DNA from 2 places in the Candidatus Streptomyces philanthi genome. Region 2 is predicted to be linked to the other one. Evidence: predicted binding sites of a transcription regulator. Region 2 holds the regulator's gene; the other holds the start of a gene.
The links. The regulator HrcA, encoded in region 2, represses chaperone genes, less so after heat shock. The targets are predictions, from matches to a motif close to TTNGCACTCNGNNNNNCNGAGTGCNAA.
Positions count from the first base shown of each region.

Region 1: groES (co-chaperone GroES) is a predicted target of HrcA. The motif match lies at 4,684-4,710, and genes of this name have one in related genera.

Region 1 is NZ_JCANQV010000031.1:5,128-11,812, forward strand. Features, by position in the region: gene rimI (ribosomal protein S18-alanine N-acetyltransferase) at 1-123, shown strand, start outside; gene tsaD (tRNA (adenosine(37)-N6)-threonylcarbamoyltransferase complex transferase subunit TsaD) at 116-1,213, shown strand; gene AC51EU_RS06460 (hypothetical protein) at 1,301-1,666, shown strand; gene AC51EU_RS06465 (THUMP-like domain-containing protein) at 1,667-2,875, opposite strand; gene AC51EU_RS06470 (FtsW/RodA/SpoVE family cell cycle protein) at 2,960-4,384, opposite strand; gene groES (co-chaperone GroES) at 4,857-5,165, shown strand; gene groL (chaperonin GroEL) at 5,260-6,685, shown strand, end outside.
Region 2 is NZ_JCANQV010000004.1:39,767-46,451, forward strand. Features, by position in the region: gene hemW (radical SAM family heme chaperone HemW) at 22-1,254, shown strand; gene AC51EU_RS01525 (Uma2 family endonuclease) at 1,411-1,998, shown strand; gene AC51EU_RS01530 (DUF3097 domain-containing protein) at 1,976-2,809, opposite strand; gene AC51EU_RS01535 (MBL fold metallo-hydrolase) at 2,895-3,629, opposite strand; gene hrcA (heat-inducible transcriptional repressor HrcA) at 3,844-4,860, shown strand; gene dnaJ (molecular chaperone DnaJ) at 4,861-5,997, shown strand; gene AC51EU_RS01550 (nitronate monooxygenase) at 6,104-6,685, shown strand, end outside.

The DNA of each region.
Region 1 (6,685 bases), on a different contig from region 2:
CCGATCGGCGTCCGCCGCGGCTACTACCAGCCCGGCAACGTCGACGCCCTCGTCATGCGGCTGACCACCGCCCCCTGTGAACCGTCCGACCCTCTCGCACAAGGAACACCGACCCATGGCTGACGAACCGCTCGTCCTCGGCATCGAGACCTCCTGCGACGAGACCGGTGTCGGCATCGTCCGCGGGCACACCCTCCTCGCCGACGCGGTCGCCTCCAGCGTCGAGGAACACGCCCGCTTCGGCGGCGTGGTGCCCGAGGTCGCCTCCCGCGCCCACCTGGAGGCGATGGTCCCCACCATCCAGCGGGCCCTGAAGGAGGCCGGAGTCTCGGCCCGCGACCTGGACGGCATCGCCGTCACCGCGGGCCCCGGCCTGGCGGGCGCCCTGCTGGTCGGCGTCTCGGCGGCCAAGGCGTACGCCTACGCCCTCGGCAAGCCGCTCTACGGCGTCAACCACCTCGCCTCGCACATCTGCGTCGACCAGCTCGAACACGGCGCGCTCCCCGAGCCGACGATGGCCCTGCTGGTCTCCGGCGGCCACTCCTCCCTGCTGCTCGCCCCGGACATCACCGCCGACGTCCGCCCGCTGGGCGCGACCATCGACGACGCGGCGGGCGAGGCGTTCGACAAGGTGGCCCGCGTCCTCAACCTCGGCTTCCCCGGCGGCCCGGTCATCGACCGCTGGGCCCGCGAGGGCGACCCGGACGCCATCCGCTTCCCGCGCGGACTGACCGGCCCCCGCGACGCGCCCTACGACTTCTCCTTCTCCGGCCTCAAGACCGCGGTGGCCCGCTGGATCGAGGCCAAGCGCACGGCCGGCGAGGACGTCCCGGTCGCCGATGTCTCCGCCTCCTTCCAGGAGGCCGTGGTGGACGTCCTCACCCGCAAGGCCGTCCGCGCCTGCAAGGACCACGGCGTGGACCACCTCATGATCGGCGGCGGGGTCGCGGCCAACTCCCGGCTGCGGGCGATGGCCGAGCGGCGCTGCGAGGACGCCGGGATCACCCTGCGGGTGCCGCGTCCCAAGCTGTGCACCGACAACGGCGCGATGGTCGCCGCCCTCGGCGCCGAGATGGTCGCCCGCAACCGCGCCGCGTCCTCCTGGGACCTGCCCGCCGACTCGTCCCTCCCGGTCACCGAGCCGCACGTCCCCGGCACGCACCACCACCACGACCACGTCCACGAGCTGAGCCGCCAGAACCTCTACGGCTGAGCACCGCCCCACTCCCGAGCCGGCGCGTGGCCCCAGCACTTACCCTGGGGCCCACGGCACGGAGCGCGTACGGGGAGGCGGTTGACCGTGAACTGGTACTGGTGGGTTCTCATCTTCTTCCTGGCGGGCGGCTTCACGAAGGCCGCCGACACCGCCCGGACGGCGCTGCGCACCCGGCACGAGCGGAAGATGGAACGCCTGGAATCCGCCCGCCGGGAACGTAAGGAACTGGCCGAGGCCGGCAAACCGCCGGAGCCCGTGTGCGGCTGCGACCACCACCTCGCCAAGCACGACAAGCAGGGCAAGTGCCACGAGATGACCCAGGTGCCGGTCGCCTGGGGCGCCGACCGGCAGCCGGAGCGGTACGAGGCCCGGCAGTGCACCTGCCAGCAGTACGTCGGCCCCCAGCCGCTCTCCCAGGTCTACGCCGAGGACCTCACCGACCGGGCCTGATCAGCGCGTCCCGCCCGCCGGGTGCCCCAGCAGCATCGCCGGGGCGCCCGCGACGCGGGTGAGGAAGACGGTGCAGCCGTGCGGTCCGGAGAGCTTGAGCTTCTTGCGCAGCTCCTCCGGTTCGACCGCCGAACCCCGCTTCTTGATCACCGCGACGCCGACGCCACGCTCGCGCAGCAGCGCCCGCAGACGTTTCACGTGGAACGGCAGAACGTCCGTGATCGCGTAGGCGGTGGCGTACGGCGTCTCCACGAGCGTGTCCGAGGTCAGGTAGGCGATCGTCGGGTCGATCAGCCGGCCGCCGGTCTCCCGGGCGACATCGGCGACCAGATGGGCGCGGATGACGGCGCCGTCCGGCTCGTACAGCCAGCCGCCGACCGGGCCGGGCTCCGGGTCCGGCAGCCCGGCGCCGAGCAGGGACGCGCCCGACGGCAGCAGGGTGGCGCGCCGCCCGCCGGGCCGCAGGCCCCGCTCAGCGCCGCCGAACCACACCACGGCCTCCTTCACGTCCCCGCCGTCGGAGATCCACTCCGTCTCGGCGTCCTCGGGCAGCGCCTCGTGCGGCACCCCGGGCGCGATCTTCAGCGCGGCGCAGGGCGCCGAGCGCGCCGCCTCGACGGCCCAGGACAGCGGCGGCGCGTACGCCTCGGGGTCGAAGATCCGGCCGCCCCGGGCCTTGGTCCGGCGCGCCGGGTCGGCGAACACCGCGTCGTACCCGGCCGTGTCCACGTCCGTCACGTCCGCGCAGCGCACCTCGATCAGCCCGTCGAGCCCCAGCGCCTCGGCGTTGGCCCGCGCCGCCGCGCAGGCCAGCGGGTCCTTGTCGACGGCGAGTACGGAGATCCCGGCGCGGGCCAGCGCGAGCGCGTCGCCGCCGATGCCGCAGCACAGGTCGGCCAGCGTACGGACGCCCATCGCGGCGAGCCGGGCGGCGCGGTGCTCGGCGACGGCCGTACGGGTGGACTGCTCGACGCCGTTGGGCGTGAAGTACATGCGCCCGGCGTCCGCGCCGAACTTGGCGGCGGCCCGCTGCCGCAGCCGCGCCTGCCCGAGGGCCGCGGACACCAGGGGCGCGGGGTGGTCGCGGCGCAGCCGGGTCGCGGTGGCCAGTTCGTCGGCCGGGTCGTGGTCGCGGAGCGCGTCCAGCAGCTCCTGGCCCTCGGGGGTGAGCAGTGCGGTGAAGGCGTCGAGATCGGTCACCCGGCCCATCATCCCCGCCCGGCCCCGGGCGGCGCACCGCGGACCGGGCCGGGGCCTGTCGCTCAAACCCCGCCCGCCCCGGAGCGGCGGTCCCTACTCCTCGGTGCCGTCGCTGTCGGGCGCCCCGCGGCGGCGCCGCCCGCGCCGGCCCCGTCCGGAGGAGGCGCCGACCGGTTCGCGGCGGCGCTGGGCGCTGTCGCTGATGCGGAGCAGGATGGCGATCATGCCCCAGTTGGCGACGAGGGACGAGCCGCCCTTGGCGAGGAACGGCAGGGCCTTGCCGGTGAGGGGGATGAGGCCGGTGACGCCGCCGGAGACGACGAAGACCTGGAGCAGCAGGGCGCCCGCGAGGCCGACGGCGAGGAGCTTGCCGAAGGGGTCGCGGGCGGCCATCCCGGCCCGCAGCCCGCGCTGGCCGAGCAGGGCGTAGAGCAGGAGGACGGCCATCACACCGGCCAGCCCCAGTTCCTCGCCGACGGTGGTGAGGATGAAGTCGCTGTTGCCAGCGAAGCCGATCAGCTCGGGGTGGCCCTGGCCGAGGCCGGTGCCGCTGATGCCGCCGCTGCCGAAGCTGAAGAGGGCTTGGCCCAGCTGGTCGGACATCCCCTCCGCGACGCCCTCCTTGGTGAACGCCCGCATCGGGTCGAGCCAGGCGGTGACCCGGCCGTGGACATGGGGTTCGAGGGTGCCGACGACGCCCGCGCCGACGACGGCCATCAGCAGGCCGCACACCACCCAGCCGGTCCGCCGGGTCGCCACGTACAGCATCATCACGAAGACGCCGAAGAAGATCAGCGAGGTGCCCAGGTCGCGTTCGAAGACCAGCACCAGGAGGCTGATGACCCAGATGGTGAAGATCGGGCCGAGCTGGCGGCCGGGCGGGAGCTGGACGCCCATGAAGCGGCGGCCGATCAGCGCGAGCGCGTCCTTGTTGACGGTCAGATAGCCCGCGAAGAACACCGCGATCATGATCTTCACGAACTCGCCGGGCTGGAGCGACATCGGCCCCAGGAAGATCCACCGCTTGGCGCCGTAGGTGTCCGCGCGGGAGAAGACCGGGGCGATCAGCAGGACCAGGGCGACGGCCATCGTCAGATAGATGTAGCGCTGGAGCGTCCGGTGGTCGCGCAGCACGATGAGGATGCCGATGCAGACCGCGACCCCGATGACCGTCCACACCAGCTGCCCGCTCGCCGCGGGTTGCTGTTTGAGGAACGGTTTGTCGATGTAGGTGATGTCGAGGCGGTGCATCAGGACGAGCCCGAGCCCGGTCAGCAGGGTGGCCAGCGGCAGGATCAGCGGGTCGGCGCGGGGCGCGAAGCGGCGGACGACCAGGTGCGGCACCAGCGCCACACAGGCCATGGAGAGGGCGAAGCCCGCCAGGCCGTCGGGCAGCCGGCCCTTCATCGACAGGCCGGTGTACGCGTAGCCGAAGATCGTGATCACGGTGACGAGGGCGAGGAGCCATGCCTCGGTCCTGCGGCGGTCCGGGGCCTGGGACAGCGCCTCGAAGCTCATCGTGCGCTCGGCGTCGTTCTCCTCCCCGCCTGCCGTGCGGGCGTGGCTCAGTCCTTGCACGGGGGTCCTCCGCCATCGTTTCGTCGGTCGGCGGACCCGACGGGGCGGGCCCGGACGTCGGCTCACAGTCGAAGGGGGAGACGACCGGGGTGGGGGCAGGGTTGCAAGGGGAGGGGCGGATGTGGCCGAGACGACATGTCAGCGGGCCGTTTTTCCGACTGGTGTGCGGATCGTGTGGGGCAGGTGTGCGGGCCCGGTGCGGACGGGAAGGGCGGGGGAGCGGATTCGTCGCGGCTCGACTGGCACTCCGCTTGACCGAGTGCTAACCGCGTCATAGTCTCGGCGTTGGCACTCTCCACCGGGGAGTGCCAAACACAGCGACGGGCAGGTCCGGCACCCGCGACGACGGATCGACCTGGTCGCCACCTCAGACAGTTAACCCCGTGAGATCTCCGAAGGGGGAGGTCGGATCGTGACGACCGCCAGCTCCAAGGTTGCCATCAAGCCGCTCGAGGACCGCATTGTGGTCCAGCCGCTCGACGCCGAGCAGACCACGGCTTCGGGCCTGGTCATTCCGGACACCGCCAAGGAGAAGCCCCAGGAGGGCGTCGTCCTGGCCGTCGGTCCGGGCCGCGTCGAGGACGGCAAGCGCGTCGAGCTCGACGTGAACGTCGGCGACGTCGTGCTCTACAGCAAGTACGGCGGCACCGAGGTGAAGTACAACAACGAGGACTACCTCGTTCTCTCGGCCCGCGACGTGCTCGCGATCGTCGAGAAGTAATTCACCCCAGCTTTTTCTGATCTGCGCCCCGGCCTCCCGTGTCTGAACAACCGGGCGCCGGGGCGCAGTTCGTCGAGAGGACTTGAAACACCCCATGGCGAAGATCCTGAAGTTCGACGAGGACGCCCGTCGCGCCCTTGAGCGCGGCGTCAACAAGCTTGCCGACACGGTCAAGGTCACCATCGGCCCCAAGGGCCGCAACGTCGTCATCGACAAGAAGTTCGGCGCGCCGACCATCACCAACGACGGTGTCACGATCGCCCGCGAGGTCGAGGTCGACGACCCGTACGAGAACCTGGGCGCCCAGCTCGTCAAGGAGGTGGCGACCAAGACCAACGACATCGCGGGTGACGGCACCACCACCGCCACCGTGCTGGCCCAGGCGCTGGTCCGCGAGGGCCTGCGCAACGTCGCCGCCGGCGCCTCCCCCGCCGCCCTGAAGAAGGGCATCGACGCCGCGGTCAAGGCCGTCTCCGACGACCTGATCGCCACCGCCCGCCCGATCGAGGAGAAGTCCGACATCGCGGCCGTCGCCGCCCTGTCCGCCCAGGACAAGCAGGTCGGCGAGCTGATCGCCGAGGCGATGGACAAGGTCGGCAAGGACGGTGTCATCACCGTCGAGGAGTCCAACACCTTCGGTCTGGAGCTGGACTTCACCGAGGGCATGGCCTTCGACAAGGGCTACCTCTCCCCGTACATGGTCACCGACCAGGAGCGGATGGAGGCCGTCCTGGAGGACCCGTACATCCTCATCCACCAGGGCAAGATCGCCGCGATCCAGGACCTGCTGCCGCTGCTGGAGAAGGTCATCCAGGCCGGTGGCTCCAAGCCGCTGCTGATCATCGCCGAGGACGTCGAGGGCGAGGCCCTGTCGACCCTGGTCGTCAACAAGATCCGCGGCACCTTCAACGCGGTGGCCGTCAAGGCCCCCGGCTTCGGTGACCGCCGCAAGGCGATGCTCCAGGACATGGCCACCCTCACCGGCGCCACCGTCATCGCCGAGGAGGTCGGCCTCAAGCTCGACCAGGCCGGTCTGGACGTGCTGGGCACCGCCCGCCGTGTGACCGTCACCAAGGACGACACCACCATCGTCGACGGTGGCGGCAAGTCCGAGGACGTCGCGGGCCGCGTCGCGCAGATCAAGTCCGAGATCGAGACCACGGACTCCGACTGGGACCGCGAGAAGCTCCAGGAGCGCCTCGCCAAGCTCGCCGGTGGCGTCTGCGTCATCCGTGTGGGCGCGGCCACCGAGGTCGAGCTCAAGGAGAAGAAGCACCGTCTGGAGGACGCCATCTCCGCGACCCGCGCCGCGGTCGAGGAGGGCATCGTCTCCGGTGGTGGCTCCGCGCTGGTCCACGCCGTCAAGGTGCTGGACGGCAACCTGGGCAAGGAGGGCGACGAGGCCACCGGTGTCGCCGTCGTCCGCCGCGCCGCCGTCGAGCCGCTGCGCTGGATCGCGGAGAACGCGGGCCTGGAGGGCTACGTGATCACCGCCAAGGTCGCCGAGCAGGACAAGGGCC
Region 2 (6,685 bases):
CGATGGCGGACAATGGACCCCATGCCTTCCGCACTGCCCGACGGTGAGCCGATGCCCGACGACGGGGCGCTGCCCGCGCACGCGCTGACCGGCGCCGCCGACCGGCCCCTCGGCTTCTACCTGCACGTCCCGTACTGCGCGACCCGCTGCGGCTACTGCGACTTCAACACCTACACCGCGAGCGAACTGCGTGGCCCCGGCGGCGCCCTGGCCTCCCGCGACACCTACGCCGGCACCGTCGCCGAGGAGATCCGCCTGGCCCGCAAGGTGCTCGGCGACGACCCGCGCCCCGTGGCGACCGTCTTCGTCGGCGGCGGCACCCCCACTCTCCTGCCGGCCGCCGACCTCGGCCGGATGCTCGCCGCCGTCCGCGAGGAGTTCGGCCTCGCCCCGGACGCCGAGGTCACCACCGAGGCCAACCCGGAGTCCGTCGACCCCCGCTATCTCGCCGAGCTGCGCGAGGCCGGCTTCAACCGGATTTCCTTCGGCATGCAGAGCGCCCGCCGCCACGTCCTGAAGATCCTGGACCGCACCCACACCCCCGGCCGCCCCGAGGCATGCGTCGCCGAGGCGCGCGCGGCCGGCTTCGACCACGTCAACCTCGACCTGATCTACGGCACGCCCGGCGAGTCCGACGACGACTGGCGCGCCTCCCTCGACGCGGCCCTGGGTGCCGGACCCGACCACATCTCCGCCTACGCCCTGATCGTCGAGGAGGGCACCGGGCTCGCCCGCCGCATCCGGCGCGGCGAGATCCCCATGACCGACGACGATGTCCACGCCGACCGCTACCTGATCGCCGACGAACGTCTCGCCGCCGCCGGTTTCACCTGGTACGAGGTGTCCAACTGGGCCACCACCGAAGCCGCCCGCTGCCGCCACAACGAGCTGTACTGGACCGGCGCCGACTGGTGGGGCGCGGGCCCCGGGGCCCACAGCCACGTCGGCGGGGTGCGCTGGTGGAACGCCAAGCACCCCGGCGCCTACGCCCAGGCCCTGGCCGAGGGCCGCTCCCCGGGCGTCGGCCGCGAACTCCTCACGGACGAGGACCGCCGCGTCGAGCGCGTCCTGCTCGAACTCCGCCTCGCCGACGGCTGCCCCCTGGACCTCCTCACCCCGAAGGGCGCCCGCGCCGCCGCCCGCGCCCTCGACGGCGGCCTGCTGGAGGCGGAGCCGTACGCCCGGGGCCGGGCCGTCCTGACCCTGCGCGGACGGCTGCTGGCCGACGCGGTGGTACGGGACCTGGTGGACTGAACGGCCGGAGGCCGGGCCCGGCGCTACGGGCCGGCGCCGCTGAAACGCGGGGACGAATCCCGAAAGGGTGAATCACCCCGAACGCCCCCACCGCCTGCCTACGCTGTCCCTAGGCTGCCGCCAAAAGCAGGCGGCGGGATGTGGAGGGCCACGGAGATGACCGCTGTGGACGACCGACCGATGACCGACGTCACCGCGTTCTTCGAGAACCTTGAGGTTCCGGAGGGCTACAAGGCCGAACTCCTCAGGGGGGACATTGTGATGATGGCCGGACCCGACCGGGTCCACAATCGAATCGTGCGCTCCGTGGCACTGCAGATCCCGATGGACCGCTATGAGTGGCTCACCACTCAGGACATCGCCATCCCGGGCGAGACCAGCGAACCGCAGCCCGACCTCGTAGTCCATGAAGAGGGTGTGGAAAGCGGGCCCGGACGGCTCATCCCCGCACCGGCCGTCACCATGGTCGTGGAAGTCGTCTCCAAGACGAGCGTCGACCGGGACTACGGGGAGAAGCGTTCGATCTACGCGGCGGGCAGGGTGCCGATCTATTTGATCATCGATCCCATGGCGGCCCACTGCGTGATGCTCACCGAACCGACCGGCCGCGGGGACAACGCCGACTACCAGGTGCAACGCACTACGCAGTTCGGCACCCCGGTGTCCTTGGACAAACTGGGTATCAAGATCGACACCGATATGTTCCAGACCCTCCCCCCGCTCAAGCGTCACCGCCGACCGTGACGAAGTCGATCAGTTCCTCGACCCTGCCCAGCAGCGCGGGCTCCAGGTCCTTGTAGGAGCGGACGCGGGAGAGGATGTGCTGCCAGGCCGCGCCGGTGTTCTCCGGCCAGCCCAGCGCCCGGCAGACACCGGTCTTCCAGTCCTGGCCGCGCGGCACGACGGGCCAGGCGGGGATGCCGACGGACGACGGCTTCACCGCCTCCCACACATCGATGTACGGATGCCCGACGACCAGCACATTCGCGTCGGTGACCGACGCGGCGATCCGTGACTCCTTGGAGCCGGGGACGAGATGGTCGACGAGGACGCCGAGGCGGGCGTCCGGGCCGGGCGAGAAGGAGCGGACGATCTCCGGCAGGTCGTCGACGCCCTCCAGGTACTCCACCACGACGCCCTCGATCCGCAGGTCGTCGCCCCAGACCCGTTCGACCAGCTCGGCGTCGTGCCGCCCCTCCACGTAGATGCGCCCGGCGCGGGCGACCCGGGCGCGGGCGCCGGGCACCGCTATCGACCCGGACGCCGTACGGGCCGGGCCGGTGGCGGCGGGGCGCGCCGGGGGGCGGACGAGGGTGACGACCTTGCCCTCCAGGAGGAAGCCGCGCGGCTCCATGGGGAAGACACGGTGCTTGCCGAACCGGTCCTCCAGGGTGACGGTCGGGCCCTGCGCCGTCTTCTCGCAGCGGACCACCGCCCCGCAGAAGCCCGAGGTGATCTCCTCGACCACCAGATCCGGTTCCGCGGGCACCTCGGGGGCGGGCTGCTTCTTCTTCCACGGCGGGGTCAGATCGGGGCTGTAGCGCTTGCTCTGCACGGTGCGGGGACCTGTTCTGTGGACGGCACGGGAAGCCGGCGGGGACGGGCGGGACGGGGTGAGGGTAGAGGGGGCACGGCCCCCGTCAGGAGGGGGACACGCCGTGCCGGGCCGCGAGCGCGTCGCGCTGCGCGCGGACGAACCGGGCGTCCACGACGGCGCCGTGCCCCGGCACGTACCGCGCGTCCTCGCCGCCGAGGGCCAGCAGCCGGTCCAGGGCGGCGGGCCACAGCGCGGGCAGCGCGTCCGGTCCGGCGCTGGGCTCGCCGGACTCCTCGACCAGGTCGCCGCAGAAGACGACCGGGGGCCCGCCGTGCCGTCCCGGTACGAGGACGGCCAGGTCGTGGCCGGTGTGCCCGGGGCCGACGTTGGCCAGCAGCGCCCGCCGGCCGCCGAGGTCCACGGTCAGTTCGCCGTGCACCGGGTGGCCCGGTACGCGCATCCGGGCGGCCGCCTCGGCGGCGACCTCGGGATCGAGGCCGTGCCGTACCGCGTCGTCCCGCAGGGCGTCCCGTTCGCGTACCAGCAGCGCGTCCAGGCCGGCGGCGCCGAACACCTCCGCGTCGGGGAAGGCACCGCCGCCCAGGACGTGGTCGAAGTGGGGGTGGGTCAGCGCGAGATGCGTCACGTCGCGGCCGAGCACGCTCCGTACCGCCGCGGCCACCTGCTGCCCCTCGCCGGGCGTCGCGCCGGCGTCGACGAGCAGCACGCCGGTGTCCCCGGCGATCACGCCGATCGTCTCGTCCCACCCCGGCATGCGGCGCCGGGCGACGCCCTCGCCCAGCGATTCCCACCCGGCCTCTTCCCAAGAACTGCGCATGACCGAGACGCTAGCGGTATCGCGATAGCGTTGCCCGCCGGACGGGGGAGCGGCGGTGGAACACCCGGATCGGGGGTCCCGCCGGTACGGCCTCTCTTGCCCCGGTCGCGCTACCCGGCCGTACACTGGCTGTGTTTGGCACTCGGCCCGTGTGAGTGCCAGGTAGGACGAGATGACGATGAGACGGCGGACGGCCGGACTGGAGGTGCGCGGAATGCTCAGTGAGCGCAGGCTCGAGGTGTTGCGTGCCATCGTCCAGGACTACGTCGGCACGGAGGAGCCGGTCGGCTCCAAGGCGCTGACCGAGCGGCACAAGCTGGGGGTCTCCCCGGCGACGGTCCGCAACGACATGGCCGCCCTGGAGGACGAGGGGTTCATCGCCCAGCCGCACACCAGCGCGGGCCGTATCCCCACCGACAAGGGCTACCGACTCTTCGTCGACAAGCTGGCCGACGTCAAGCCGCTGTCCAAGCCGGAGCGGCGGGCGATCCAGAACTTCCTGGACGGCGCCGTCGACCTCGACGACGTGGTGGGCCGCACGGTCCGGCTGCTGGCGCAGCTGACCCGGCAGGTCGCGGTCGTGCAGTACCCGTCGCTGACCCGCTCGACGGTGCGGCACGTGGAACTGCTCGCGCTGGCCCCGGCCCGGCTGATGCTCGTCCTGATCACCGACACCGGACGCGTCGAGCAGCGGTTGGTCGACTGCCAGACCCCGTTCGGGGAGACGTCGCTGGCCGACCTGCGGGCGCGGCTCAACAGCCGTGTCGTGGGCCGCCGTTTCACGGATGTCCCGCAACTGGTGCAGGATCTTCCGGAGTCCTTCGAGCAGGAGGACCGCGGTACGGTCTCGACGGTGCTGTCGGTGCTGCTGGAGACGTTGGTGGAGGAGACCGAGGAGAGGCTGGTGATCGGCGGTACCGCCAATCTCACCCGCTTCGGTCATGATTTCCCGCTGACCATCCGGCCGGTGCTGGAGGCCCTGGAGGAGCATGTGGTGCTCCTCAAGCTGCTCGGGGAGGCCAAGGACCCGGGCATGACCGTACGTATCGGGCATGAGAATGCCCATGAGGGCCTGACCTCCACATCGGTCGTGGCGGTCGGCTACGGTTCGGGCGACGAGGCAGTCGCCAAACTCGGCGTGGTCGGACCGACCCGCATGGACTACCCCGGAACGATGGGAGCGGTACGCGCAGTGGCACGTTACGTCGGACAGATCCTCGCGGAGTCGTAAGTGGCCACGGATTACTACGCGGTCCTCGGTGTCAGCCGTGACGCCTCGCAGGACCAGATCAAGAAGGCATTCCGGCGCCTGGCCCGCGAACTCCACCCGGACGTGAACCCGGACCCGAAGACCCAGGAGCGGTTCAAGGAGATCAACGCCGCCTACGAGGTGCTGTCGGACCCGCAGAAGAAGCAGGTCTACGACCTCGGCGGCGACCCGCTCTCCCAGGCGGGCGGCGGCGCGGGGGCCGGCGGCTTCGGCGCGGGCTTCGGCAACTTCTCCGACATCATGGACGCCTTCTTCGGCACGGCCTCGCAGCGCGGCCCGCGCTCGCGCACCCGCCGGGGCCAGGACGCCATGATCCGCCTCGACGTCGAACTGGACGAGGCGGCGTTCGGCACGACCAAGGAGATCCAGGTCGACACCGCCGTGGTGTGCACCACGTGCAGCGGTGAGGGCGCGGCGCCGGGCACCTCGGCGCAGACCTGTGACATGTGCCGCGGCCGCGGTGAGGTCTCGCAGGTCACCCGGTCCTTCCTGGGCCAGGTCATGACGTCCCGGCCGTGCCCGCAGTGCCAGGGCTTCGGCACGGTCGTCCCGACCCCCTGCCCCGAGTGCGCGGGCGACGGGCGCATCCGCTCCCGCCGCACCCTCACCGTCAAGATCCCCGCGGGCGTCGACAACGGCACCCGCATCCAGCTCGCCGGGGAGGGCGAGGTAGGCCCCGGCGGCGGCCCCGCGGGCGACCTCTACGTGGAGATCCACGAGGCGCCGCACCCGGTGTTCCAGCGGCGCGGCGACGATCTGCACTGCACGGTCACCATCCCGATGACGGCGGCCGCGCTGGGCACCAAGTGCCCGCTGGAGACGCTGGACGGGATGGAGGAGGTCGACATCCGGCCCGGCACCCAGTCCGGCCAGTCGATCCCGCTGCACCAGCGCGGTGTGACGCATCTGCGCGGCGGCGGACGCGGCGACCTGATCGTCCATGTCGAGGTGCAGACACCGACCAAGCTCGACGCGGAGCAGGAGGAACTGCTGCGCCGCCTCGCCAAGCTGCGCGGCGAGGAGCGGCCCACCGGCCAGTTCCAGCCGGGCCAGCAGGGACTGTTCTCGCGTCTGAAAGATGCCTTCAACGGTCGTTAGACCCTGTCACGCGGGCGGGTCGGGAGCTTTGCGCTCCCGGCCCGCCCGCGGCGCTTTCCGTGCGCCCGCGCGGATCGGCGGCCACCCGGCGTGACACGATGTGCGCATGCCCACCGCGTTGACCGATTTCAGCCGCCTTCCGATCGTTCAGGCCCCGATGGCGGGCGGGGCCTCCCGGCCCGAGCTGGCCGCCGCCGTCGGCGAGGCCGGCGCCCTCGGATTCCTCGCCGCCGGCTACAAGACCGCTGACGGCATGTACCAGGAGATCACGCGGCTGCGCGCGATGACCGCGAAGCCGTTCGGCGTCAACCTCTTCATGCCGCAGCCCGAACTCGTCGGCACCGCGGCCGTCGACGTCTACCGGGAGCAGCTGGCCGGCGAGGCCGCCTGGTACGGGACCCCGCTCGACGACATCGATGTCGGCCGCGGCGCCGACGACGGTTTCGAGGCCAAGCTCGCGGTGCTGCGCGACGACCCGGTCCCGGTCGTCTCCTTCGTCTTCGGCTGCCCCTCGCGCGACGTCCTCGGCTCGCTCGCCGAGGTCGGCACGTACACCGTGGTGACCGTCACCACCGTCGCCGAGGCGCAGGCCGCGCAGTGGGCGGGCGCGGACGCCCTCTGCGTCCAGGGCATCGAGGCCGGCGGCCACCAGAGCACCCACCGCGACGACCCGGAGTCCGACGGCGTG